Regions from separate parts of the Vibrio orientalis CIP 102891 genome, predicted to be linked through region 2. Evidence: riboswitches for the same ligand, from Rfam matches in the RefSeq annotation. Region 2 holds a riboswitch; the other holds the start of a gene.
The links. Region 2 has a riboswitch for cyclic di-GMP ahead of gbpA (N-acetylglucosamine-binding protein GbpA). Riboswitches for the same ligand answer to the same signal wherever they lie in the genome.
Positions count from the first base shown of each region.

Region 1 (12,048 bases), on a different contig from region 2:
TGACGTTTCAGATAGCAGCGATTCACAGTTGTTGATCGCGTCACGCCAATCTTTATTCAGCAGCTCAGCGATCTGAATCTTCACAGATTGCTGCTGCTCATCCATCACACGCTGGTTCAGATCGATTTGATCGAAGATCTCACCCACGGAGTATTTAAGGACGCCATAGACGTTTTTACGCCAGTGACCCGGCGTACCACCTTGACGAGCCGATTCAATCGCTTTTGCCATTTCATCAGCCACCATAGAGAGCTGAATGGATAGTTTTAGCTTAGAGAACTCGCGGTGACGCACATAGTAATCAGTAATACCAATCGCAAGCGGCGATAGGCGGTAGATACTTGCACCGTCCGTCACTTCGCTGGTAAAGCGGCTAATTAGTCGCTGCTTAACCATCTCGTTAATCGCGTTATTGGCACGAAATGCGGACGCATCCCCCGTTTCTTCGAATAATCGAGTCACGATAGTGAACGCATCGTGGAGTTCGCCCTCTCCTAATTCTTCATCAAACCTTTCGTTACTCAGAACAGCAATCGCAATTAAAAATGCCAGTCGTTCTGTCGTGAGGTTCAATGAGAAGTCATTCTGCTTAACCCAGCCAACCAATTCATCAATGGGTTGCTCAGCAGCATTTAGAGTCATCTCGCTCATTGTTAGTCCTGCTTATCTTTCTTTTGTGCCCATACATGTATGTATCGGCCTAACGAGAGGTATGGCTCTTGTCTACAAAGTTGTTTCTCTAGCGCTAGCACATCTTCATATTCGTAGTCGCCCATGTACTCCATATTGCCTATGTAGTCACTGAAACAACGAATACCAGATTTACCACAAATCGTGAAACCAGCATCTTCTATCCATTGATAGACCTCTTCTGGTTTTAAGCCCTTTTGCGGCTGCAGCTTAAATCGTTTTCGATGTGGCATTCCATCAAGTACATGAGGAATATTGCCACACACTACGTTCTTATATACCAATCCATGATGGTTATAGAACATAATTGATGCCACCCCACCCGGTTTCACCTGTTCAAGTACATTTTCCAGTGCGGGCTTAGGGTCAGCTAACCACTCCATCACTGCATGAAAAAGCACCACATCAACTTGCTTATCGAGATGTTTCTCAATAGATTGCACAGGTGAGTGAATGAAGCGATACTGCTCAAGCAGGCCGTTATTTGCAATATCCTGCTCTGCTAATTGCAGCATTTCAGAAGATAGATCACATAACGCTACATGATGTCCGAGCTTAGCAAGCTTTTGAGACATTTGTGCCAATCCGCCACCTGCATCAAGCACATTAAGTTGTTTATTTGCCCCATCAACAGTATGAAGTACCTGTTGAAGATCTTCCCAAACAATGACTTGGCGTATCTCGCCTTTGTCTGAGCCGTAAATATTTTTTGCAAATTTGTGGGCAATATCGTCGAAATTGCGGTCTTCAGTCACAGCAGCTTGAGTTATCATGTCTAATCGTGCTGCTATTCTGTCACAAGAAAGGCAGGAATAAAGAGGCTTTCTCTTAAAATATAATCAATTGATGTTTTTTCGGACTATTTAAGTATGTTTGAGCTGAAAAAAGTTGTGTCTTCTTTGCTAATGCCCCTACCAGCGATGTTAATCATTGGTATGTTGGGTCTTATGTTAATCATGTTCACACGTAAGCAGAAGACAGGATGCTTTGTTGTTTTGTTCTCTTTTATTGGCATTTTCTTAATTGCCTTCCAACCGGTTTCTTCTCGACTATTGATGCCTTTAGAGCGTCAGTACTCCGCATTTTTCCCGGTCGATGAATCAATAGACTACGTTATGGTGTTGGGAAGTGGGCACGTTGTCGATGACAAGATTCCACCAACGTCAGAATTAAGTCGAACTGGTTTAATGCGTTTAGCGGAAGGTATCCGCGTTATGCGCATCTACCCTGGTTCTAAATTGATCTTGTCAGGTTATGCTGGAGGGTCAGAAGTGAGTAATGCCCGCATGATGGCAAAAGTCGCTTTATCACTAGGCGTTTCAAAATCTGACATTATCTTACTGGAAACAGCAAAAGATACTTGGGAAGAAGCGAGACAGGCCGCCGCTTTCGTTACCACAAAGAAACTGGTCGTCGTCACTTCCGCAAGTCATATGAAACGTGCGTTGAACGAGTTCCATTCAGCAGGCATGGATCCTTACCCTGCTCCAACCAACTACCTAGCACAAAATAACATTACTCAAGCATGGGAAAAGTACACACCAAAAGGCAAGTACCTTGAGCAAACTGAGCGCTACTGGCATGAAACGTTGGGCCGTATATGGCAATCATTGCGCGACTGGGCGTCAGACTATGAAGAACAAAGTCTCAATGCAGCCGACAGTGCGCTTTAACAGATAAAAAAAATACCGAGGCATGCCTCGGTATTTTTATATTTGGATCTCGTTAGTCACCGGCGAACATATAGCCTTCACCGTGCACCGTAACAAAGATTTGCGGATTCTTAGGGTCGAACTCCATCTTTGCACGCATACGACGAATGAGCACATCAATCGTACGATCGTTTGGCGCATCAACACGATGACTAATCATGTTTAGAATACGCTCACGGCTTAATACTTGGTTCGGGTACGAGGAAAGTGCAACAAGCAACTCATACTCAGCTTTGGTTAGCTTAACTGGCTCACCGTTACGGCTCAAAGCGCGACGTTGAACGTCAAACGTCCAATCACCGAAGCGAACCATATTTTCATTCGCTTTGTCGCTATCGACATTGCCAGCAAGGTTACGTGCAGCCGCAATTCGCCACAGTAAGTTTTTAACTCGAACCAATAGCTCGCGCAGTTCAAAAGGTTTGGTGACATAATCATCAGCGCCCATTTCTAGACCGACAATCTTATCAATGCTATCCGTGCGTCCTGTTACCAGGATAATTCCAATGTCTGATTGACTGCGAAGTTCGCGAGTCAGCATTAATCCATCTTCACCAGGTAGGTTAATGTCTAACATCACTAAATCAATCGCATTACTTTGTAGCATGTTGCGCATCTGCTCGCCGCTTTCTGCTTCGCTGACGTTGTAACCTTCATTTTGAAAGTAGCCAACTAGCTTACTACGAGTAACTGCGTCATCTTCTACAACTAGTACGTGATAACTCATCTACACCACTTATTTTACATTGGGATTTGCTCTATCTAATATTCTATTCATAAATAGTAACATTTCTAGTATTTATCACTTTAAAAGCTAGAAAGATCATTTTTTATTGATTCAAGACAAAACTTCTCTAGCCATTAATATCTGCCAATAATCACATTTATCTTGTCACATAAGTAATTACCGCTGTTCATTTTTATTGGTTACAATGTCGGTAATTATTTGGGGAGTAACACCTAATGCAAGAAATCAAAGCATTCAATGAAAAACGTGCCGAAATCTACTGGTGGTTGTCTAGCCTTTTTGCTAAAGAGTTAACAGAAGAGAACGTTGCACAATATCATTCACCTGAAATTCGCTCTTTTCTAACAGGACTGGGGGAAAATGAGCAACTCAAGCCGTCAATTGACCGTATTACTGATGCACTAAACCGTCTTATGGATCGTGAAGATGCGCAACTTGAGCTAGCGGCTGATTTTTGTGATCTTTTCTTAAAGTCAGATAAAGACTCGGCACTACCATACGCATCGATGTATATCGGCAAGTCAGGCCTGCTCAACGATACTCCAGCTAAAGAGATGGAGGAAGTGATGGCTAAGCATGGCGTTGCGGTGGATAAAAACCTCAACGAACCAGCAGATCACATTGCGATTGAGCTCGATTTCTTGGGTAACTTGATCATTCGTTCAAATGAAGCAGAGGACGAAACTAAGATTGAAGAAGCTTTTGCAACCCAAGAGCAGTTCATTCGTCAGCACCTGCTTAGCTGGATGCCGCAATTTTCTGACAAATGCCAGAAATTTGATGAGTTCGGTTTCTACTCTGCCATCAGCGCATTTGCTGTTGCCTTCTTAGCTTTAGACTGTAGCTATCTGCTAGGCGAATAAAGACAACATTGTGACCTCCGGCAGGTTGCTTTAGCGTTTTTTGTTTGCTCTTAAGAGTTTTGCGGTCTAAAATTGTGACCGCAAACGATAAAAACAAACGAATCAAATACAAACCGCTAAATAGAGCGGTTTTTGTGTTTCTGATACTTTCTGTCTCGGTATTCTAAACTGAATATAATTCCGCGGCAGTCATCGACAGGACAGAACCTTATGGCCACTATTAAAGACGTTGCTCGCCTTGCTGGTGTATCAACGACAACTGTGTCACATGTAATTAATAAAACGCGCTTTGTTGCTGAAGCTACTCAAGAAAAAGTAATGGAAGCAGTGACAGAACTAAACTACGCACCTAGTGCTGTTGCACGTAGCCTGAAGTGTAATACCACGCGTACGATCGGTATGCTGGTGACTCAGTCAACAAACCTTTTCTTCTCAGAAGTTATCGATGGTGTTGAAAGCTATTGTTACCGTCAAGGCTACACGCTGATCTTGTGTAACACAGGTGGTATCTACGAAAAGCAACGCGACTATATTCGTATGCTGGCTGAAAAGCGTGTAGACGGCATTCTTGTCATGTGTTCTGACTTAACGGAAGAACTGAGCGAGATGCTAGATCGCCACAAAGATATTCCAAAAGTGGTTATGGATTGGGGTCCTGAGAGCTCTCAAGCAGATAAGATCATCGACAACTCAGAAGAAGGTGGCTATTTAGCGACTAAATACCTGATTGAGCATGGTCACACCGATATTGCCTGCCTAAGTGGACACTTTGAAAAAGCAGCGTGTCAGGAGCGTATCCGTGGCTTTAAGCGCGCGATGAACGAAGCAAGCCTTCCAGTTAACGAAGATTGGATTCTAGAAGGTAACTTCGAGTGTGATACTGCGGTACTCGCAGCAGACCAAATCGCAGCAATGGATAACAAGCCAAGCGCAATCTTCTGTTTCAACGATACCATGGCACTTGGCTTAATGAGCCGTCTTCAGCAGAAAGGTATTCGCATCCCTGAAGATATGTCCGTTATCGGTTACGACAACATTGAACTTGCAGAGTATTTCTCGCCGCCGCTGACTACCGTTCACCAACCAAAACGTCGCGTGGGCAAAAACGCCTTTGAGATTCTACTAGAGCGCATAAAAGACAAAGAGCACGAGAAGCGTATCTTTGAAATGCATCCAGAAATTGTTGAACGAAATACCGTACAGAACATTAAGAAATAACTTATTTGACAAACACTTAGTCAATAGAACTATATTGACTAAGTGTATCAACTGAGCCTATTTATTGAAGCAAGATCACATTTATCCTATAGAGACGTGATTCTCAGCCCAAAATCCATTTATGCTTATTATTGTTCGATTATGCCACGAACAGGGCAAACCATTTCGAAAGGATGGGACGCAAAGCCTCCGGCCTTCAACAAGTTAATTGTTTGGTAGCGGGGTTGCCGATGGTAAATATGCATACTCGTCAGATTGTAATTACTAGCAATCGTATGACACCTGATTGACAATATGCCTGCAAAATTTGCTACTCTCTCGGACCTGAATTGGTGGCGTATACATATACACCGAGAATACACAGCATGGATAAACCAATACTAAAAGACTCAATGCGACTATTTGAGCCGTTAGGCCTAATCAAGTCTCGCTCAATGTTTGGTGGCTTCGGTATTTTTGCCGACGACACTATGTTTGCATTAGTCGTCAATGATAAGTTGCACGTTCGGGCAGATGACGTACTTGCAAAGCAGTTTAAATCTCTTAGCTTAGAACCTTACGTTTATAAAAAACGTGGCTTCCCTGTCGTAACCAAGTACTTCGCCCTCAGCGATGATTGGTTTGAGAATCAGGAAAATACGCTTGAGATTGGCCAAGCTGCTCTAAGGGCAGCTAACAGCGAAAAGACAAAGCAAGCAAAAGCGAAACCTAATCGCCTAAAAGATCTGCCTAACTTAAGGCTAGCAACCGAACGAATGCTAAAGAAAGCCGGGATTGATAGCGTTGAGAACCTAGAGGAAACCGGTTCTGTAAACGCATTTAAAGCCATTCAATCTTCGCACTCTTCAGAAGTTAACGTTGAGTTGCTTTGGGCTTTAGAGGGCGCGATTCACGGCACACATTGGTCTGTAATCCCTCACAGCCGACGTGAAGAATTGCTCAGCCAATTAAGTCATTAATCGACCACACAATTTCTATTCCTTTATAAAAAGTCAGCAATTACGCTGACTTTTTTTTCTTTGTTGAAATTTACTGCTTGCTTTCCCTGTCTAGTCTATTAACACTTTGTTTTAATCGGCCATGATTCTTGATGGAGCAGCACATGAATAAAAAACTCATACTTGGCGTTATCTTTGTATCACTCATCGTTTTGTTAGGTGTGAACTTTGGCCAGTACCTAACCTTAGATAATGCCAAAGCGCAGCAAGCAGAATTGGCGGCTTTTATCTCCGATAATTTTGTCGTTGCCGCAGCGAGTTATTTTATTGCGTACGTTGCAATTACGGCCTTCTCTATTCCAGGAGCAGCGGTCGTTACTCTACTTGGCGCTGCCCTATTCGGTTTTTGGACAAGTCTAGTCCTAGTCTCTTTTGCTAGTACAATTGGTGCCACCCTTGCCTTTTTAAGCAGTCGTTACTTACTGCGTGACTGGGTACAAGCTAAGTTTGGCGACAAACTTAATGCCATCAACCAAGGTGTGGAACGTGACGGTGCTTTTTATCTGTTTTCACTGCGATTGATTCCTGTCTTCCCCTTCTTTCTGATCAACCTACTGATGGGCCTAACCCCTCTCGCAACTGTGCGTTTCTATTTAATAAGCCAACTCGGTATGCTTCCCGGTACAGCGGTATACCTCAACGCAGGTACTCAGCTTGCTCAGATCGACTCTCTCTCTGGTATCGTCTCCCCAACCGTGCTCGCGTCGTTTGCTCTGCTCGGTCTATTCCCGGTTATCGCGAAATGGATAATGGCAAAATTTAGAACTGAGCCATCCGCTTCGAATGGAAATGTTTGATGAAGGTATTTTCAGCCGTAACGCCAACCGAAGCTCATATCATCTGTGAGCTTCTTAAATCTCAATCTATCGACTGTGAGGTACGCGGAGAAGGTATCTTCGGCTTACAAGGAGAGATCCCATTTGGCGAGAGCAGCGAGCCATACATATGGCTGTTTGATCAACGTGACAGTGCGAAGGCATCTGAAATTATTAGAGAGTTTCAATCTGAGCAAGAAAAGCAAGATTGGCAATGCGATCAGTGTGGAGAGCAGAATGAAGGTCAGTTTGGTGCATGTTGGCAGTGTGGTAGCGTCACACCATAATCAGCCTAATTATTTAGTGTCGATTTGCTCTTTAATGAAAGCAATCGAGTGTTGATTAAACTCATCGGGGCGTTCAACGTTACACACGTGACCGCAGTTTTCAATCTCACGTAACTGACTGTCACTGTGTGCGGCAACCATTTCTTTGACAGGCTGAATGAACATGTAGTCCCTATCACCCATTAAGTAGAGCGTTGGTATTGATAACTCTCTATCTTTGAAGTAACGCATTAATGGATTGACTTCAGCGGTGAGAATAAACCAACGCTTAAACTCTTTCTGGCACAGCTTCTTTGCTTCCCGAATAAACAGGTGACGAGACTCTTTCTGAGCTCGCTGTGGCATAACGATATAAGCAAATAGGCTGTATAACCACATATAAGGGACAATGTGCTTACACATGTTGCCCAACCTTACCAACACCTGCGAGCGGGTATTCAAGCGAGTTACAGCGCCACCTAGCACCATCGACTTAACACGTTCCGCCGAAAGCTCAGCAACATTGCGAACAATGATGGTACCAAGCGACATTCCAACAAAGTGAGCAGAGCGGATTTTTAAGTGGTCGAGCACCTTAAGAATATCAATGGTTACTGCTTTGAACGTGTAACGATTGGCAATCAATTCTTTGAGTAGTTGATTCGATTTACCATGTCCACGCAGGTCAATCAGCAGCAAGTTAAAGTGCTGCTTATACGCCTTTATTTGCTTAAACCAAATCGATGAACTGCCCCCAGCACCATGCACAAATACCACCCACTCATCACTGGTAGGGTGCGCAAAGGTTTTGTGAAACAGTAAAGACTCGCTCATAGTGAATTGAATTGTGCTCTGAATTTAGATTGGTTAGGAGAGTATCATAAACATAGAAGGAATGAAGTCTGAACACATCATTTCTTGTTCAAGTTTGTGCAAATAAGCTGCAAAAAGAGACAAAAAAAGGCGCTGTTATGCGCCTTTTTTATTAACAATTAAGAGCAGAGTGATAAAGCTCCAAATACTCATCTGCGGCCTTGTTCCAGCAGAAGTTTTGCTCCATGGCGTATAACTGCACTCGTTTAACCTCATTCGGTTGCTGAGCATAGAGAAGCAATGACCTTTGCAGGACGTTTAGCAATGCATAAGGCTCTGGCTGGTCAAAGATAAAGCCGGTCGCGTTTTGCGGGTCAGCATCGTAATCATTCACGCTGTCACGTAAACCACCTACTCCACGCACAATCGGCAAAGTGCCGTAGGCCATGCTGTAGATTTGATTTAAGCCACATGGCTCAAATTCTGACGGCATAATAAAGAAGTCAGCGCCTGCTTCAACGAGATGCGCAAGTTCATTACTGTACGCTTCGACAAAAGCAAACTTATCACTGTGTTTGGCTGCAATGTCTTTGAGCTGAGAAGCTAAGACTGGGTCTCCGGTACCAACAATCACAACTTGAACATCATGCTTCAGAAAATCTGAAAGAATAGGTAACAAGTAGTGAATACCTTTTTGATTCGTCAGACGACAGACCATGCCATAGACCGCGACATCTTCGGTCTGTAAACCGACACGTTGCTGCAGTTCTTTCTTACATGCCTTCTTACCACGCACCATACTCTGGCGATTGGCTTTATAGTTAGCAGGTAACAAGGAATCTGTTTGCGGGTTCCATGCCGAATAGTCACAACCGTTGAGTATGCCGACAAGATCGTCAGCTCGTTGCTGAAACTCAGCAGCCATACCGTGACTACCTAACTCTGTTTTCAGCTCTTGAGCATAGGTCGGACTAACGGCGTTAACCTTATCTGCGTTAAGCACACCAGCACGCAGCATGGTGACATGAGTAGGACTAACAGCAGCATCTGGCGCGTAACGAGTATGCATCTCAGGAAGTACCTGTAACTCGTCATAACTAAAGACACCTTTGAATACCGCGTTATGAATTGAGAGGACACTCTTCGTCGCAGAAAAGAACGCATCATTACCGTAACGATGCGTTAGCAGATAAGGTACAAAACCAGTATGCCAGTCATTAGCGTGAACAATATCAGGCTTAAAACCTAATTTAGGTAACATATCGAGACAGGCGGCGCTAAAAAAGGCAAAGCGTTCGCCATTGTCAGCATACGCTTGGTTATTCTCAGCGTACATCTCTGGTCGGTCGTAATATTTAGGGCAATCAATGGCATACACAAGCACGCCTGCGACCTCAAGCTGTTTAACCGCATACTCTGTATGAGGCCAATACTCTAAACGTGTTTCTAATAACGTCACTGCTTTGTTTAAGCCTGCAATCTTTTGGTAAGCAGGCAATGTAATACGAACATCTTGTTGGAGAGTATGAAGCGCTTCAGGCAGTGCCTTGGCTACATCAGCCAAGCCACCACTTTTGATTAAACCTTCAACTTCCGATGCTACAAAGAGAATAGATAAATTCTTAGTAGCCAACTCTAGCTCCTTTAGGAATAACTACGATACCGTCGTCCGAAACGTGGTAATGTTTTTTGTCTTCCGTTAGGTTAACACCAATCTGTGTACCTGGGGCAATATCGGCATTTTTGTCTACGATTACACGGCGCAATACACAGCCTTCACCGACCTTCACGTCACCAAGCAGAATGCTTTCACTGATGTCACATGCTGATGCGATATTACTGCGGAAACCTAGCACTGACTTTTCGATACGTGAACCACGCACATAACTGCCATTACACACTAAGCTATCAATGATCTGTACTCGACCATTATCTGAGTCGGTAAACGTTGCCGGAGGTAGTGGCGGATAATAAGTGTGTAGAGGCCATTTACGGTTATAGAGCGAGAATGGCGCGTCTTTCTCAAGCAAGTCCATGTGCGCTTGCCAGTAAGCATCGATAGTACCGACATCGCGCCAGTAGACTTCTTCTTTTTCACCGGTAATACGGTTAGTACTGAAGTCATACACAAAGACATCTCCACGTGGGAACATCTTCGGGATGATATCTTTGCCGAAGTCGTGTGTAGAATCTGGGTCGTCGGCATCTTCGATAAGTTCTGCAAACAGAGTCTGCGCTTCAAAAACGTAGTTCCCCATTGAAACAAGTGCATGCTCTGGGTCACCTGGAATAGATTTAGGGTTAGCTGGTTTCTCTTCAAACCCAACCATTCGACCTTCTGCGTCTACTTCAATCACGCCAAACTGAGAGGCTTCAGACAATGGCATACGTAGCGCCGAGACTGTTAGTGACGCTGCTTTTTCACTATGGAAATCCAGCATCTGCTTGATATCCATTTTGTAGATGTGGTCAGAACCAAAGATACAAACTTGTTCTGGTTCAGATAACTCCATAAAGCGCAGGTTTTGGTAAATTGCGTCCGCAGTACCTTCGTACCAGCGTTTACCTGTACGCATTTGGGCAGGGATTGGGTCGATGAATCGGTCTGTGATTCCGTTGATGTTCCAACCCTTTTTCATGTGATGGAACAGTGATTGAGACTTGAATTGAGTCAATACGTAAATACGCATTAAATCCGCGTTAACGAAGTTATTCAAAGCAAAATCAATCAGGCGATAGCTACCGCCAAAAGGTACCGAGGGTTTACTACGAGACTCCGTTAGTGGACGTAGGCGTGAGCCTTCTCCACCAGCAAGGATCATTCCCAAAACTCCAGCCATGTATTTCTCTCCATTTTATTTTTTATATGTGACGGATCAGGTATTGGGGAATCCGTCAAAATTCCTAGTATTCGCGCCGCTCCATGCAGGCGTAATACGCAGCTCTAGCGACATCACAAACATTACTGGACGAGGTAAGCCAGCTCGCCCCTTTGTGCAAACGGTTTATTATAACTTATCGTATTTCAAGAAGATTACAATTTAAAATATGCTGTACTAGTAAGCTCACACTTATTACTTTTTATCGTCCTGAGACAGCTCACACTATCCCTGTTCAAAGAAACACAGCCTTAACATATCACCTACATTAGCGTGACTTTGCTCGCAACGTGAGGCGCGACAGTTTTATAAAAGACGAACGAAGTTACGCGGATTTCTTTTCTAAGGTGTGAGTGTGGATATAAATAGCCCCTTCTTGCTGAGATTTTGCGATGTACAAAGAACTGTCCGTTAACGCGAGCGCTTGCTGCAAAGACATATCGGGGTTAATCAGCGTCCCCCCTATCGCCAAATCACCTGCATAACGAATATCCGTTTCCGGAATCATTGGGTGTTCATCCACATATTCTTGAATGCGGGTCGCCACTTGTTGCAGCGTTTCGCATTGTCCGCTTCGAATCAGTAACAAAAACTCGTCATCTGCCCAGCGCGCAGCAATATCATACTCACGGATCGCCTGTTGTAGGGCATCTGCCACCATCTGAAGTGAAAGGCTGTATGCCTCGCTAGTACTGTCACCCTTAATCGCTTTTGAAATCCCAGCATCTATCCAAATTAATCCAAACTGATAGTGCTCACGGTTAGCGCGAGACAACTCAAGCCTCAGCTCTCGCTCTAAACCCCGCTTATTGTATAGCTGCGTCACAACATCAAACACCGTAAGCTTATCCAACGCTTTAGTGCGTGATGCCACCATACTATCGACACCATTTCGGTTTTGGCGCAACTCTTTTTCGAGTTTATCTAGGTATTTATCAAAAGGATTAGATTGATAATCTTGTTGAGAAGGTTGCACTCTGGCGAGAAAAGCAAGTCGCTGCTCACGATACTCTGTAGGTGCTATCCAGTGTTTTACCAAATAGACA
Region 1 is NZ_ACZV01000005.1:444,695-456,742, reverse strand. Features, by position in the region: gene mukF (chromosome partition protein MukF) at 1-651, opposite strand, end outside; gene cmoM (tRNA uridine 5-oxyacetic acid(34) methyltransferase CmoM) at 654-1,445, opposite strand; gene elyC (envelope biogenesis factor ElyC) at 1,560-2,363, shown strand; gene torR (two-component system response regulator TorR) at 2,416-3,129, opposite strand; gene torD (molecular chaperone TorD) at 3,366-4,013, shown strand; gene purR (HTH-type transcriptional repressor PurR) at 4,224-5,231, shown strand; cyclic di-GMP riboswitch class I at 5,376-5,463, shown strand; gene VIA_RS12600 (TfoX/Sxy family DNA transformation protein) at 5,597-6,190, shown strand; gene VIA_RS12595 (TVP38/TMEM64 family protein) at 6,334-7,026, shown strand; gene VIA_RS12590 (putative signal transducing protein) at 7,026-7,331, shown strand; gene VIA_RS12585 (alpha/beta fold hydrolase) at 7,341-8,144, opposite strand; gene glgA (glycogen synthase GlgA) at 8,296-9,756, opposite strand; gene glgC (glucose-1-phosphate adenylyltransferase) at 9,746-10,963, opposite strand; gene VIA_RS12570 (GGDEF domain-containing protein) at 11,328-12,048, opposite strand, start outside.
Region 1: linked by a shared signal. The riboswitch ahead of VIA_RS12600 (TfoX/Sxy family DNA transformation protein) and the one ahead of gbpA (N-acetylglucosamine-binding protein GbpA) in region 2 are both predicted to bind cyclic di-GMP.

Region 2 (12,048 bases):
CAATACAAGGTAGTCACGCTGGATTTGGCTGGACACGGCAACTCATCGCTCAACCGAAAAGAGTACACTATGTCCGCTTTTGCCAACGACATTAAAGCGGTAATGAAGAAAGAAAACATCGACAACGCTATTTTGGTTGGTCACTCCATGGGCGGTGGTGTGATAGCAGAGGCCGCAAAGTTGATGCCGAGAGAAGTCATTGGCATTATCGGTGTCGATACCTCGCAAAATGTGGCCGCGCCTTTGACGCAGGCTGATCTCAACATGATGATCAAACCGTTTGAAGAAGACTTTCAGACTGGTATGACAGAGTTTGTAAAAAATGCGTTCCCGGCAGACGTTGATCCTGTGATATTGGAATGGGCAACTGAAGATATGGCCTCTGCGTCAAAAGGTATCGCCCTTAACCAGTTCCGCCATTATTTGGGGCAGTACATCACAGGGGAGTCGTATCGCGTGTTTGAAAGTATCAATGTGCCTGTTGTATTAGTCAATGCGCGCTTATGGCCGACCGATTCTAAAGCCAACAAAAAGCACATCAAAAACTATAGCATCTACTTCATTGAGGACTCTGGGCACTTTCCAATGCTAGAACAGCCAGAGAGCTTTAATCAGCTTCTTTTAAAGGCAGCTCAATCTATTCAATGAGTTACTGCTGATATGAGTCAGAACACAACGTTCTGACTCCCTTAGCTAAAAGATCACCCTATCAATTCAGGGCTTACCGTTACTTCGAAAAGCTACATTCGCTTTAAAGGCTTAACAACGGTATCAAGCCCTTCAATCTTTAACGCTAGACAAAGCTTCAACAAATCACCTAGCTCCCCTTCTGGGAAACCTTTCTTATCGAACCACAGTAAATACTCTTCCGGCAGGTCAATGAGTACTCTTCCTGCGTATTTACCAAAGGGCATTTGCATTCTTGCCAGCTTGATTAGGTTCTCTTTTTCTAGCATTGTTCTGCTCTACAGTCTTTCATAACTATTTAGAGTAACACCTAACCTTGCTAGCCAATAGTTAATTACGTCTTTACATCACGACTAATCGGCACTTTCCCTCACTTAAGAAGATTGGACGTGATGCGCGTATTCCACCACGACCTGATTGCCTTCTATATAGGCATTTTGGATTTCACCATCAACCGTCATTCGGCTTTGTAAGTAAACGACCTTTGGTGCGCCACTGTTATGGCTTTCTTTAAGGGAAGGGACAACATTATTTGGCTCTAACTGCAGTAAGCGACAGAATTTGGTGACAAATGGCATTGTGAGTTCAGCCTCGCCTCGCAAGACTTGAGAAAAAGCCAGTTGATTCATACCTAGTTTCTTCGCAAATTCCATTTGGGTAAGGCGCATTTTCGACTTTTGCGACATCCAAGTTTGATAGAGTACCTCTCTATCCTTTTCAGAAAATTCCATGATAAATCCTTGTGTAAATCGACGGGCTGAATTGTCGAATTTTTAAGGCTTAACGTTGTCAAATCTGAGTCAGCCAAAGTCAGCAGTTTGTTTTACGAAAATGCAACGGACTGCATTTATACGAAATTTATTTAACAGCAAAATGCATTCACCATTCAAATGCATAAGCTCAATAAAGCTTACATATTCAATAAGTTAAGCAGTGTTAATTTTTCATTTTCGCAAGATAAATTTCCGGAAATGTAGGAATTCGAGAAGACCATTCCACAATCAAACTATTCACATCGATTTTATAAGGAAGCTTAACTACATTTCGCCTGCCTATACATAGCGGCACTTTTGGCAAACTATTCGAAAGGATAAGACGCAAAGCTTCCGGTCTGTCGGTACATATCGTACCTATGATAGCGGGGTTGCCACTTAGTTTGAGACTAAGTGTTTAAGCATGCCTTAGTGTCATCTTTTTTGTCATAAAATCAACACAGGACAAATGATGAACAAACTTCCAAATAAATCTCTTATCGCTTTAGCACTGCTTAGTGTGAGTGGCGCAAGCTTCGGTCACGGTTACGTTTCTGCTTACGAAAATGGTGTAGCAGAAGGTCGAGTTGCACTATGTAAGTTCCCAGCTAATGATACCAATGAGAAGAACACCAACTGTGGTGCGATTCAATATGAACCACAAAGTGTCGAAGGCCCAGATGGCTTCCCTGCAACTGGTCCACGCGACGGTAAAATTGCCAGCGCAGAATCTGCTTTAGCGGCGGCTTTAGATGAGCAAACGGCGGATCGCTGGGTTAAGCGCCCTATTCAGTCAGGTAGTCAGTACTTTGAATGGACGTTTACAGCTAACCACGTCACTAAAGACTGGAAATACTACATCACTAAAGCCGATTGGAACCCTAACCAACCACTGGCTCGTGACTCTTTTGATCTAAACCCTTTCTGTACGGTTGACGGCGGTATGGTTCAACCACCAAAGCGTGTTAGCCACCTATGTAATGTGCCAGAGCGTGAAGGTTACCAAGTTATTTTAGCGGTATGGGATGTCGGTGATACTGCAGCGTCTTTCTACAACGTGATTGACGTTAAATTTGAAGGCGACGGCCCAGTACTACCTGACTGGAACCAAGGTGGGCAAATTTACCCAAGCCAAGACCTAAATGTTGGCGACTCTGTATACACGCGTGTATTCGACCAAAATGGTGAGAATGTCTCGTACAGCACAGAGCTTATCATCGACTCAAAAGAGCAAGGCATCGCGAACAATTGGTCACACGCACTCGCAGCTAAGATCAATCAAGAGCAATCAATGCTTCAAGCAGGTCAATTAAGCGCTGAAGGTACGTTCACTCCAATCTACGGCACAAACCCAATCTACCTTAAACAAGACTCTGGATTAAAAAGCGTTGAGATTGGCTACAAGATCGACTCACCTGAACCTGATTATAACTTAGAGGTATACGGCCTAGAGTCTGAATACATCATTGGTGATAACGCGACGCAGCTGGATTTAACTCTTGAAGCGACCGGTGATATTCATACTGAAATGACAGTCTACAACCATCACCGTGAGCCGTTATCTTCGCATTCTGTAGAGCTAAGCGATGGTCAAGTTGAAGCAGCAACCATGACGCTATCTAAGTCAGAACCGGGCCACCATATGTTGGTTGTCGTGGTTAAAGATCAGCAAGGTAATGTGATTGAGCAAAATACACTCGACTTCCACCTTGTCGAAGAACAGACTCCACCGCCGTCTGGTGAGTATGATTTTGTCTTCCCTGAAGGTCTAGAGACGTATACAGCTGGTACGAAGGTTCTTGCGTCAGACGGTGCTATCTACCAATGTAAAGAGTTCCCTTACTCAGGTTACTGCGTTCAATGGTCTCCTAGTGCTACTCAATTCGAACCAGGAGTTGGCTCTCACTGGAACAATGCTTGGAATAAAGTAAATTAATCGTTGTTTATGAAGCAATATCAGCGGATGCCAATGCATCCGCTGTTTTGTTTTCAGCCCGCTACAAATTATTGGAATCAAACCCTCAACCTCACAAAGCCTGACATTTTTCGTCTGCACGCAACTTAGTAACACCGATATATTCATTTTCTTTCACAAACTCACCAAAGGTTTAAATCTGTGTATGAATAAGGTTTTACTTCTGTCTTCTTTTCTTGTGATTGCTCCGCAAGCGGTTCAAGCCTCAAACAGCCATGATGTTGCTGATAGTGTTATCGCACAGCAACGTGCTGCACTTGCTGAAAATACTCAAGGGAAAGGGTTTGGTCCTCAGTCTCCACGCGATATCGACAACCTAGCTGGTAACAATACCCGTTACTTTGGTCAAGCGCCTGAATACTCGCAAATGAACTTGTGCAATATCCACTTCCATAAAAATGCTGAGCACAAAGGTGGGGAGTTTAATTCCTACGCCGGTAATGGCGATGGCAAAGGTTACAATACTGGCTATGTCTATAACGGTAAGTTGAGTGACGCTGAACTTAAGCCGTTTAAAGGGGCCATTGGCGCTAAAGGTCATGGACAGCTAGAGCCAGGCGATACTATCGAACTGCATTATGTTCATTCAACAGCGCAGGTGAAACCGGGGCCAACGCTAGGCTCATGTCTAAGCGAATCCATTTCTAACCCGCAACTAAGAGTAGAAACTCAGGTGTTTGTGATCGTTAATGATACGAATGCGCTTAACTTCGTTGATTTGACCAAGGTGGAGATGAAAAGTGGTGTCTACCAAGCACTAAATATCCCAACAAATACTGGTAAGCCGATTCAATATGCAGGCTCAACAACCGGCCCTAGCTACAATGAGCAAGCTTCGCCACTGCAAGTGACTTGGAGCGTGCGACCAAAAGTGGCGAAGGTAGACATTGCCTCAGTTGCACAATGGTTAGCCAATAATGAGTTCGATGAAGACCATGCTCATGGTGTTCGCAATCTTGTTACCAACCCAGACTTACTCTCTGCTGGTCATTAAGCCGCTTCTTCAAATACTCAAACGGGCACCGTTGTGCCCGTTTTCTTATGACTTATGGCAAGCAATGTTTACGTCTTCACTGCCCGCTTGGGTGTACAGAAACAGCTGTTTACCATCAACCTCATACCTTAAATCAGACTTGTAGCCGACTAAGCTGTCTTGATCTCTAATAAAGAGTGACGAATGTTCCGGTTTTAAGTTCCACTCCACTCGTGTAAACGTCTGCTTAATCTGATTGCCGTTGGTTTCGCTGTCAGCGGTTAACATCAGTTCATAAGGCTTTTCCGTTCCATCCTGATGAACTAACGTGCCAGTTTGGAAATAGGTCACACTCTCCTTCGAATCGAAATAGATGGTTGTGATTTCAGCAACTTTTTTATAATGGCGATAGGTTTCAGAGGTAAAGCCAGACTGCGATTCAGAACATAACCAATGTGTACCCGAAAAATTGTAACTCGCAAACTGCCACTGATAAATCACACTTGCGATTAAGATAACTGTCAATGCACCTATTGTAACTCGCATCTTACCTCCGGGTTATCAAACGCCATCAGCACCGACTCTGCCAGGGTTAAACTCGTGACATTAAAGTGTTGGAATACGTGGGAATGAGCACTGGTTTTAGACTTCAATCGAACCGTCATCGCAATCACACCTGGCTCGTAAATAGACGGAAAAACCCGAATGTAGACATCAGCAGAACAGTTAGCTAATGAAGCCTTGCCAAGTTGCTCGGTTAAAAACGCCTTATCGATACTGCCGTTCGTTCCATCCATAAGGTAGAACGTAGGACTTCCATCCAGCAGTTGTACATATTGGGAAAGATCAGTAAACGGCGAGCGCGGTTTAAAAGGTTCAAAGATAAAGGTCGCCGCTATCATTGCTATCAAAGCAAAAACCAACAGGTAAGACGCTTTGAAGTTAATGTCACGCTTAGGAGCATGGTTGGCCATTTCCTGTGATTGGTGTGACGGCGTCACTGAAGGGTTCAACTCAACATCGGTGGTATCTTCAATCGTTTGAACCGGCTCCAACGCCTCAATCACCTCTACTTCCACATCAAGGAAATAGCCCACCTTGCTGATGGTTTGAATATTGATCTCTTTGGCGTTCAACACAAAGAAATGACGGCGCAGATCTGAGATGACGTTGGTTAATGCTTGGTCTGTGACAACAGCGCCACCCCAACACTTTTCAAACAGCTCTTCGCGAGATGCCGGAGCGCCTTTGAGTAGCAAGAACACCAACACTTCGTAAGGCAACGGTCGTAGGATAACTTTGTTACCAAAGCCGTTAGATAATGTTCGTGTTTCGCATTCTAGCTTTAGTGAAGAGAACTGAATCGCTTTCATTGGATCGCTATACCTTGCTGTTTAACCTTAGCAACTCATTCAAGAATGCTCGTTGCTACAGCCGATATATGATTGGCTGATAATTTATAGGGTGGCACAGTCTACTTACCTATATTTATAAATCAAGAGTAGTAAGTTGGCATGAATTTACACGTATACATTATAAAACAACAACTTATATTCAATTTAGAAAAATATAAATATCACAATTTTATAATGTGTGTTTTTTATTTGAATTTTGTTTAGCCTAAAATTCTCAGTTTTATAGAGTCTGCCCCGAAAACAACCTCATTCACATCGAGACTCTAAACAATGAAAAAACTCCTTTTAGTTACTGCCCTTTTCTCTAGTGTTGCATGTGCAAATCCACATTCTGGTTTCTATTTAGGTGCAGGTGTTGGTACAACAGACTTTGACGATGATGGACTACTGAATGAATTACCTGTGGCAGTTTCAACAGACTCGGACAATTCATACAAACTCATCGCTGGCTATGCGTTTAACCGCATCGTTAGCATCGAAACACAATTTACTAGCTACGGCGATACCAACGTTAAGCTCCACAACCCACTAAATGGTCAGAGCATTGATGCTGGCAAAATTGAACACAAAACTTACACAGTGGCCGCTAACCTTGGATACACTTTTGATAATGGCCTTCGTCCGTTCGCAACGATTGGTTTAGGTTCGGTGGATTATAAAGCGGGTGGTTTTTCTGATGACGGTGGTGTCATCCGCGCAGGTCTAGGGCTTGAGTTTACTCCTGCTCAACTTCAAGGCTTGTCACTACGTACTGCATACGAAGTAGATAACTATGAGCTTGACGTCCCATCTTACAATGGTTACTACACAACAACCAAAACCTATAATCAATCAGTAGGTGCTTGGTATCTAGCGGCTACTTATAAGTTCTAATAAAAAAGGCGAGGTATAAAGCCTCGCCTTTTTACTCACTTTTCCAACTTAGAACCAACTCGAAACTAAGCGTTTCAGCCAGTCCATCAACTTTTTAAAGATGCCACCTTCTTCGACATCTTGCTGGGCAACTAAAGTCGCACTCGTGACTTCTTCACCTTCAACGCTATAAATTACTTTACCGATCGGGTCACCCTTGCGAATTGGAGCCGTAAGTTCACCAGTAAATTCTACTTCTGCGATCAGTTTATTGGCGTCACCTTTAGGAAGCGTGAGCAGAACTGTTTCATCGACACCTGCCGCAACATGATCCGTTTCTCCCATCCACACTCTGGCTTCTGCTAATGTGTCCGTCGGTTTAGTCGGTGCAATCGTATCGAAGAATCTGAAACCGTAGCTTAAGAGCTGCTTGCTTTCTGACTCACGGCTCTTTGCGCTACTTGAGCCCATTACAACCGAAATAAGTCGCATGTCTCCGCTAGTTGCAGAGGTTGCTAAACTGTAGCCTGCCCCACTGGTGTAACCCGTTTTCATGCCATCTACATTTAGGCTGCGGTCACGCAATAGACCATTACGGTTGTATTGAGTAATGCCATTGTAGGTATAAGCGGTTTCACTATATAACGGATAAATATCGGGTAAGTCGCGGATGATCGCCTGACTCAACAATGCAATATCGTAAGGCGTTGAATACAGGCCGTCACTGTCTAAACCGTGTGGGTTTGTATATGAGGTATTTGCTAACCCTAGCTTTTGCGACCAACTATTCATAAGGCTAACGAAAGCATCTTCACTGCCAGCGACATGCTCAGCGATTGCGACACTGGCATCATTTCCAGATTGCACAATCAAGCCACGGTAAAGATCCATCAGTTGGACATCAGTACCCACTTCTATGAACATTTTTGACGAGTCTGGGAAGTTTTTCGCCCAAGCATTACGGCTGATACGAACTTGATCATCTAATGCAATGTTACCGCTGTTTACCTCTTGTCCTGCCACATAGGCGGTCATCAATTTGGTTAAGCTCGCAGGGTTAAGTTTTTTTTCTGAGTTCTTTTGTACCAATACTTCGCCAGTATGGTAATCCATCAAAATATACCCTTTCGCACCAAGCGCTGGCGGATCAGGAATAATTGTTGGCGCTGCCGTCACACCAAAAGAGAGAGAAATAGTCGAAAGAAGCGCTGTTGCTGTTAGAAAACGCGTTGTCATGATATGCGACGTCTCACTGTGAGTAGGTTTATAATCCACTTCAGTATAGACAAGAAGAGGTAAGATTCAGCGGCTCTGAAACCAATCGTTACCATTCCATAAGAATTATCGACATTCTTATGCTCAGTTCCCAAATTTAGGAACAAAAAAACCAGCGAATTAACCGCTGGTTTTCAGAAATTTCACTTTCGTTACGCTGCTTTAAGAAGCGCGTCTTTCTTTGCCATCAGTTTTTCTCGGTAAGCAAACCATACGTAGGTGGCCACAATAGAGAAGAACAAATAAGACAGTGAGAATATAAATGGAGAACTGATTAAATCTTGTGACAATCCCCACGAGACACCAACAACGGTCACCGCAATTTTAGCGAAGAAACCGCACAGCAGTAAAACCAATGCTAATTGTGGGAAACGGCTGCTTCTAAAAGCAAGCCAGTAACAGCTACCGACTGCGAGAGACGCAATATACAAACCAAGCAAGAATGAATGAAGGTGGTCTGCTGATGCAACACCTGCGGAAATCGACACCATAAAAATTAGAAATAGCTTCATACATCGCCTCGTACTTCAAAGTTAGGAAAAGCTTCCTTTCATTTTTGCAAACTCATTTTGCGGTTATTTTCGCCTTTTCTGTACCAATTACAAGCGTTAATTTTGTCTAATTATTAACCAAAACTTCCCTGCAACCTAAATGTAAAAACATTGTTAAGAGGTTAATTTATTTAGCATCTTTTCATCAGGGGGTTAGAGTAAAAAGACCAATATCACTAGCCCCACCAGTTACATTTAGGTAACAATGGTTACAATTGAAAATAAATTAAATTTTGTGATAATTGTCGCCTAATGTGCGCTGTTTTATATGAAGTGCGGCTTTGCAAACAGAGTTTCCATAATTGCGAGGGTACGTGAAATTCCCGTTAATTAATTAGTGTGAGCTCGACCACTGTTCACCCCATAATATCTCGAATCACAATCTACGGTTTGATACCTTTGCGTCACAAATTCCTATGTGCTACATACCATGCCTTCAGAGTACCGAATTCGTAAGATCGTCGAAATTGGCGACACCTTACACCGATGTGGCTGTGCGCCTTACAAGCTAGAAAAATACACGCAGTTTTATGCTCGAAAGCATGGTGTTGATCTGATGATCCAGGCGACACCTACCACTGTCAATTATCAATTCCCTGACGATAACAATGCCGTGGTGATGAAGCGCCACCAGCCTGCATCGATTAACCTCAGTTTGCTCGCCAACACGATTATTCGCATCAATCAGCCCAGCTCTGAACCTGTTCCTGAGCCAGCAGGTTACCCAAAATGGGTCATTGCACTGGCGAACATGGGCATCCCCCCTGCTTATCTAATGTTGGTCGGCTCGACAATGGACGCGATCTTCATATCGGTGTTTCTTGGCTTTATCGTCTGGGGAACACAGCAAGTGCTCCGTGCGCGTCGCTCAATCGCTGCTGAGTTCATCGCCGCTTTGCTGACTGGTATCCTGGTTGCTTTCTTCGCTAGCACCAGCGCCGAGATTCCGGTCTGGGCACTTTGTATCGCTGCCATTGTTTTATTTGTGCCCGGGCTATCGATCGCTAACTCTCTGGAGTGTTTAGCCTTTAATGATCTTGTTTCTGGTACAAGTTTGCTTGGTCAAAGTGCCTTGTCACTGATCAAGCTATTTGTCGGTATCGTCATGGGCTTGAACATTGGGGAATCGATATGGGGCCAAGCCGAGCCGTTTAGTTACACCAACGAAGTGCCCGTTTGGTTACACATTTCCGGGCTATTTTTGATCTCAGTTTCATTGGGAGTCATCTTTAATGCTAGACCTAAAGATATCGTACTTGGCATTCCGGTTGCCATACTGGGTATGTGGGGTCCTTTCTACCTAGGATTTGAAAGTGGTTGGGTTGTCGGGACTTGGGTAACGACAGTACTAATCACTCTGTACGGCACATGGGTAGCCAAGAAGATGGACCTGACGGGCTCTATCTATATTGTTCAAGGGATTATTATTTTGGTGCCTGGGAGTCGTGTACTCGTCAGTGCTAGCCAATCGGTATTCGAGCAATCCATTCTTCCGATCCCGAGTATCGGGCTGTCTGCCCTATTTATGTTTTCCGCCATCGTCGCGGGACAAATTACCGCGTACTCCATTTACTCGCCGAAGATCGAACGCTAGTTCTTGCCCAGATAATGAAAGAGCCCTATTCAAACATCGCTATCTAAGCGGCTTTTGAATAGGGCTCTTTGCCTCTATGTTTTAGGTTGCGTTGATAGCTTCCTTTCCCTTTTTTCGCCTTCTCTACTCTTACTTTAAACAGTTTACTTGTGACCACCGCTTTAAGCGCGTTATCGTTTATTTGACCTCGACCAAATTCGGTTTCGATCACCGGTTTATCGTCACTGAACTCAGCAGGACGTTTCTTTTTTGCCATACGGCCTCCACAGTTTATTTGATGCTAATGTCTGCTTGAATACGCTTCAAAGTTAACCTCGAATCGCTCTATCACAAACCAGCTTGGCAAATGTTACACTACTTATAGATAAATCATCAAAATTTTCGAAAGTATACCTAGCGCAAATTTCTAATGAAAACCCATGATTCTAGGGTCAAAAGGGCTCTATTGTTATTGACTTAGTTGCACGTCTCTTTAGACTAATTGTCAGCTTGAAAACGGTACTTGTTTACTTTCGCCGTTCCGTTAGATGTGTTGATGTCTGTCGTAACGTCGTGCGCAATAGCAATCTCCTTTTCCACGCTATCGATGCCGTATGGCTTTTACATGATCTATCAAGGATATACATTATGTCTAACACTGTAACTGGTACAGTAAAATGGTTTAACGAAACTAAAGGTTTCGGCTTCATTCAACAAGAAAACGGTCCAGACGTTTTTGCTCACTTCTCTGCTATCACTGGTGACGGTTTCCGTACTCTAGTTGAAGGCCAAAAAGTTGAGTTCGTTGTAACTACAGGCCAAAAAGGCCCTCAAGCTGAGAACATCAAAGTACTTTAATTATTAAGTACTAAAGTTTTACAATAGCCAGCATTACGCTGGCTATTTTTTTATATACAAGAAGTATTATGGCTCTCAAACCTACTATTTATAAGTTCCGCATTTCGCTTTCTGATACCAATCGCGACCTGTATGATTCTACGCAGCTGACTGTTGCACAGCACCCATCTGAAACTGTACCTCGAATGATGGCTCGTGTTTTGGCGTTCTGCGTTAAATGGCAGCCCGACTTGGCATTGACGAAAGGGTTATCAACCACTGAAGAGCCTGACCTATGGGTGAAATCCTTGGACGACCAGATTCAACTTTGGGTCGACATTGGCGAACCATCACTAGACCGCATTAAGAAAGCCTGCCGTCTTGCGCCAAGCGTTGATGTGTTCTCTTTCAACAGCAAATCCGATGTTTGGTGGCAACAGACCAAGAACAAGGTTCACCAGTACAAAGCCAATATCTACCGTTTTGACCCTGCAAGCATTGAAGCATTCTCTGAAACAATCGAGCGCAGTATGGATCTGTCAGTCATGATTACTGGCGAGAGTCTGTTTGTCGACTCTGATAAAGGTTCATTCGAAATTACCTTAGAGCAACTGCAATCTAATGACTGAGCTAGAGCAACAGCTTAACAACATTCAAGCTGGCTCTCTTTCTACCATTGAGTCAGATCGAAAGTCGTTCGAGTTGTTTATTGAAAAGCACAATGCTCTGTTTAAGCGCGCATGCGGCAGAAAGCCAGACATCGCCCCTGTTCAGCACCTATTAGGTGTGCTGACTAAGGCTCATATTGAAGAGACAAGTCATATCGAGTCTCAATCTGAGTCAGCAGCAGCGATGCGTAAGGTTTTTGATGAGAATCTAGGCAAAGAGCATACCCATAAGTTCGAAGAGCTTGGTAGCCGTCAGTTCGCTTTGGTGACGCATTTGTGGCTCTATTGCCAAGGCTATTTAAGAATGGACTTTAGCCTAGCGAATGATCACGCTTTCAATTCTGCAACGTTACTTTCAACGACGACGTTGGCATCAACGCAAGAACTGCGCACTCAGTTTCTTGAAAGTTTCTACCTCGGAAACGAGCGCTCTCCTATTGCGGCAAGAACTCCATCTAAGTTGAGCCAGTGGTTCAAAAGGCTATTTAGC
Region 2 is NZ_ACZV01000004.1:865,978-878,025, forward strand. Features, by position in the region: gene VIA_RS07335 (alpha/beta fold hydrolase) at 1-648, shown strand, start outside; gene VIA_RS07340 (DUF3820 family protein) at 741-956, opposite strand; gene VIA_RS07345 (helix-turn-helix domain-containing protein) at 1,062-1,418, opposite strand; cyclic di-GMP riboswitch class I at 1,750-1,839, shown strand; gene gbpA (N-acetylglucosamine-binding protein GbpA) at 1,912-3,375, shown strand; gene VIA_RS07355 (delta-class carbonic anhydrase) at 3,560-4,408, shown strand; gene VIA_RS07360 (hypothetical protein) at 4,454-4,933, opposite strand; gene VIA_RS07365 (winged helix-turn-helix domain-containing protein) at 4,918-5,760, opposite strand; gene VIA_RS07370 (porin family protein) at 6,073-6,675, shown strand; gene VIA_RS07375 (D-alanyl-D-alanine carboxypeptidase family protein) at 6,724-7,890, opposite strand; gene VIA_RS07380 (hypothetical protein) at 8,082-8,441, opposite strand; gene VIA_RS07385 (threonine/serine exporter family protein) at 8,911-10,074, shown strand; gene VIA_RS07390 (alternative ribosome-rescue factor A) at 10,118-10,330, opposite strand; gene VIA_RS07395 (cold-shock protein) at 10,702-10,911, shown strand; gene VIA_RS07400 (YaeQ family protein) at 10,980-11,519, shown strand; gene VIA_RS07405 (hypothetical protein) at 11,512-12,048, shown strand, end outside.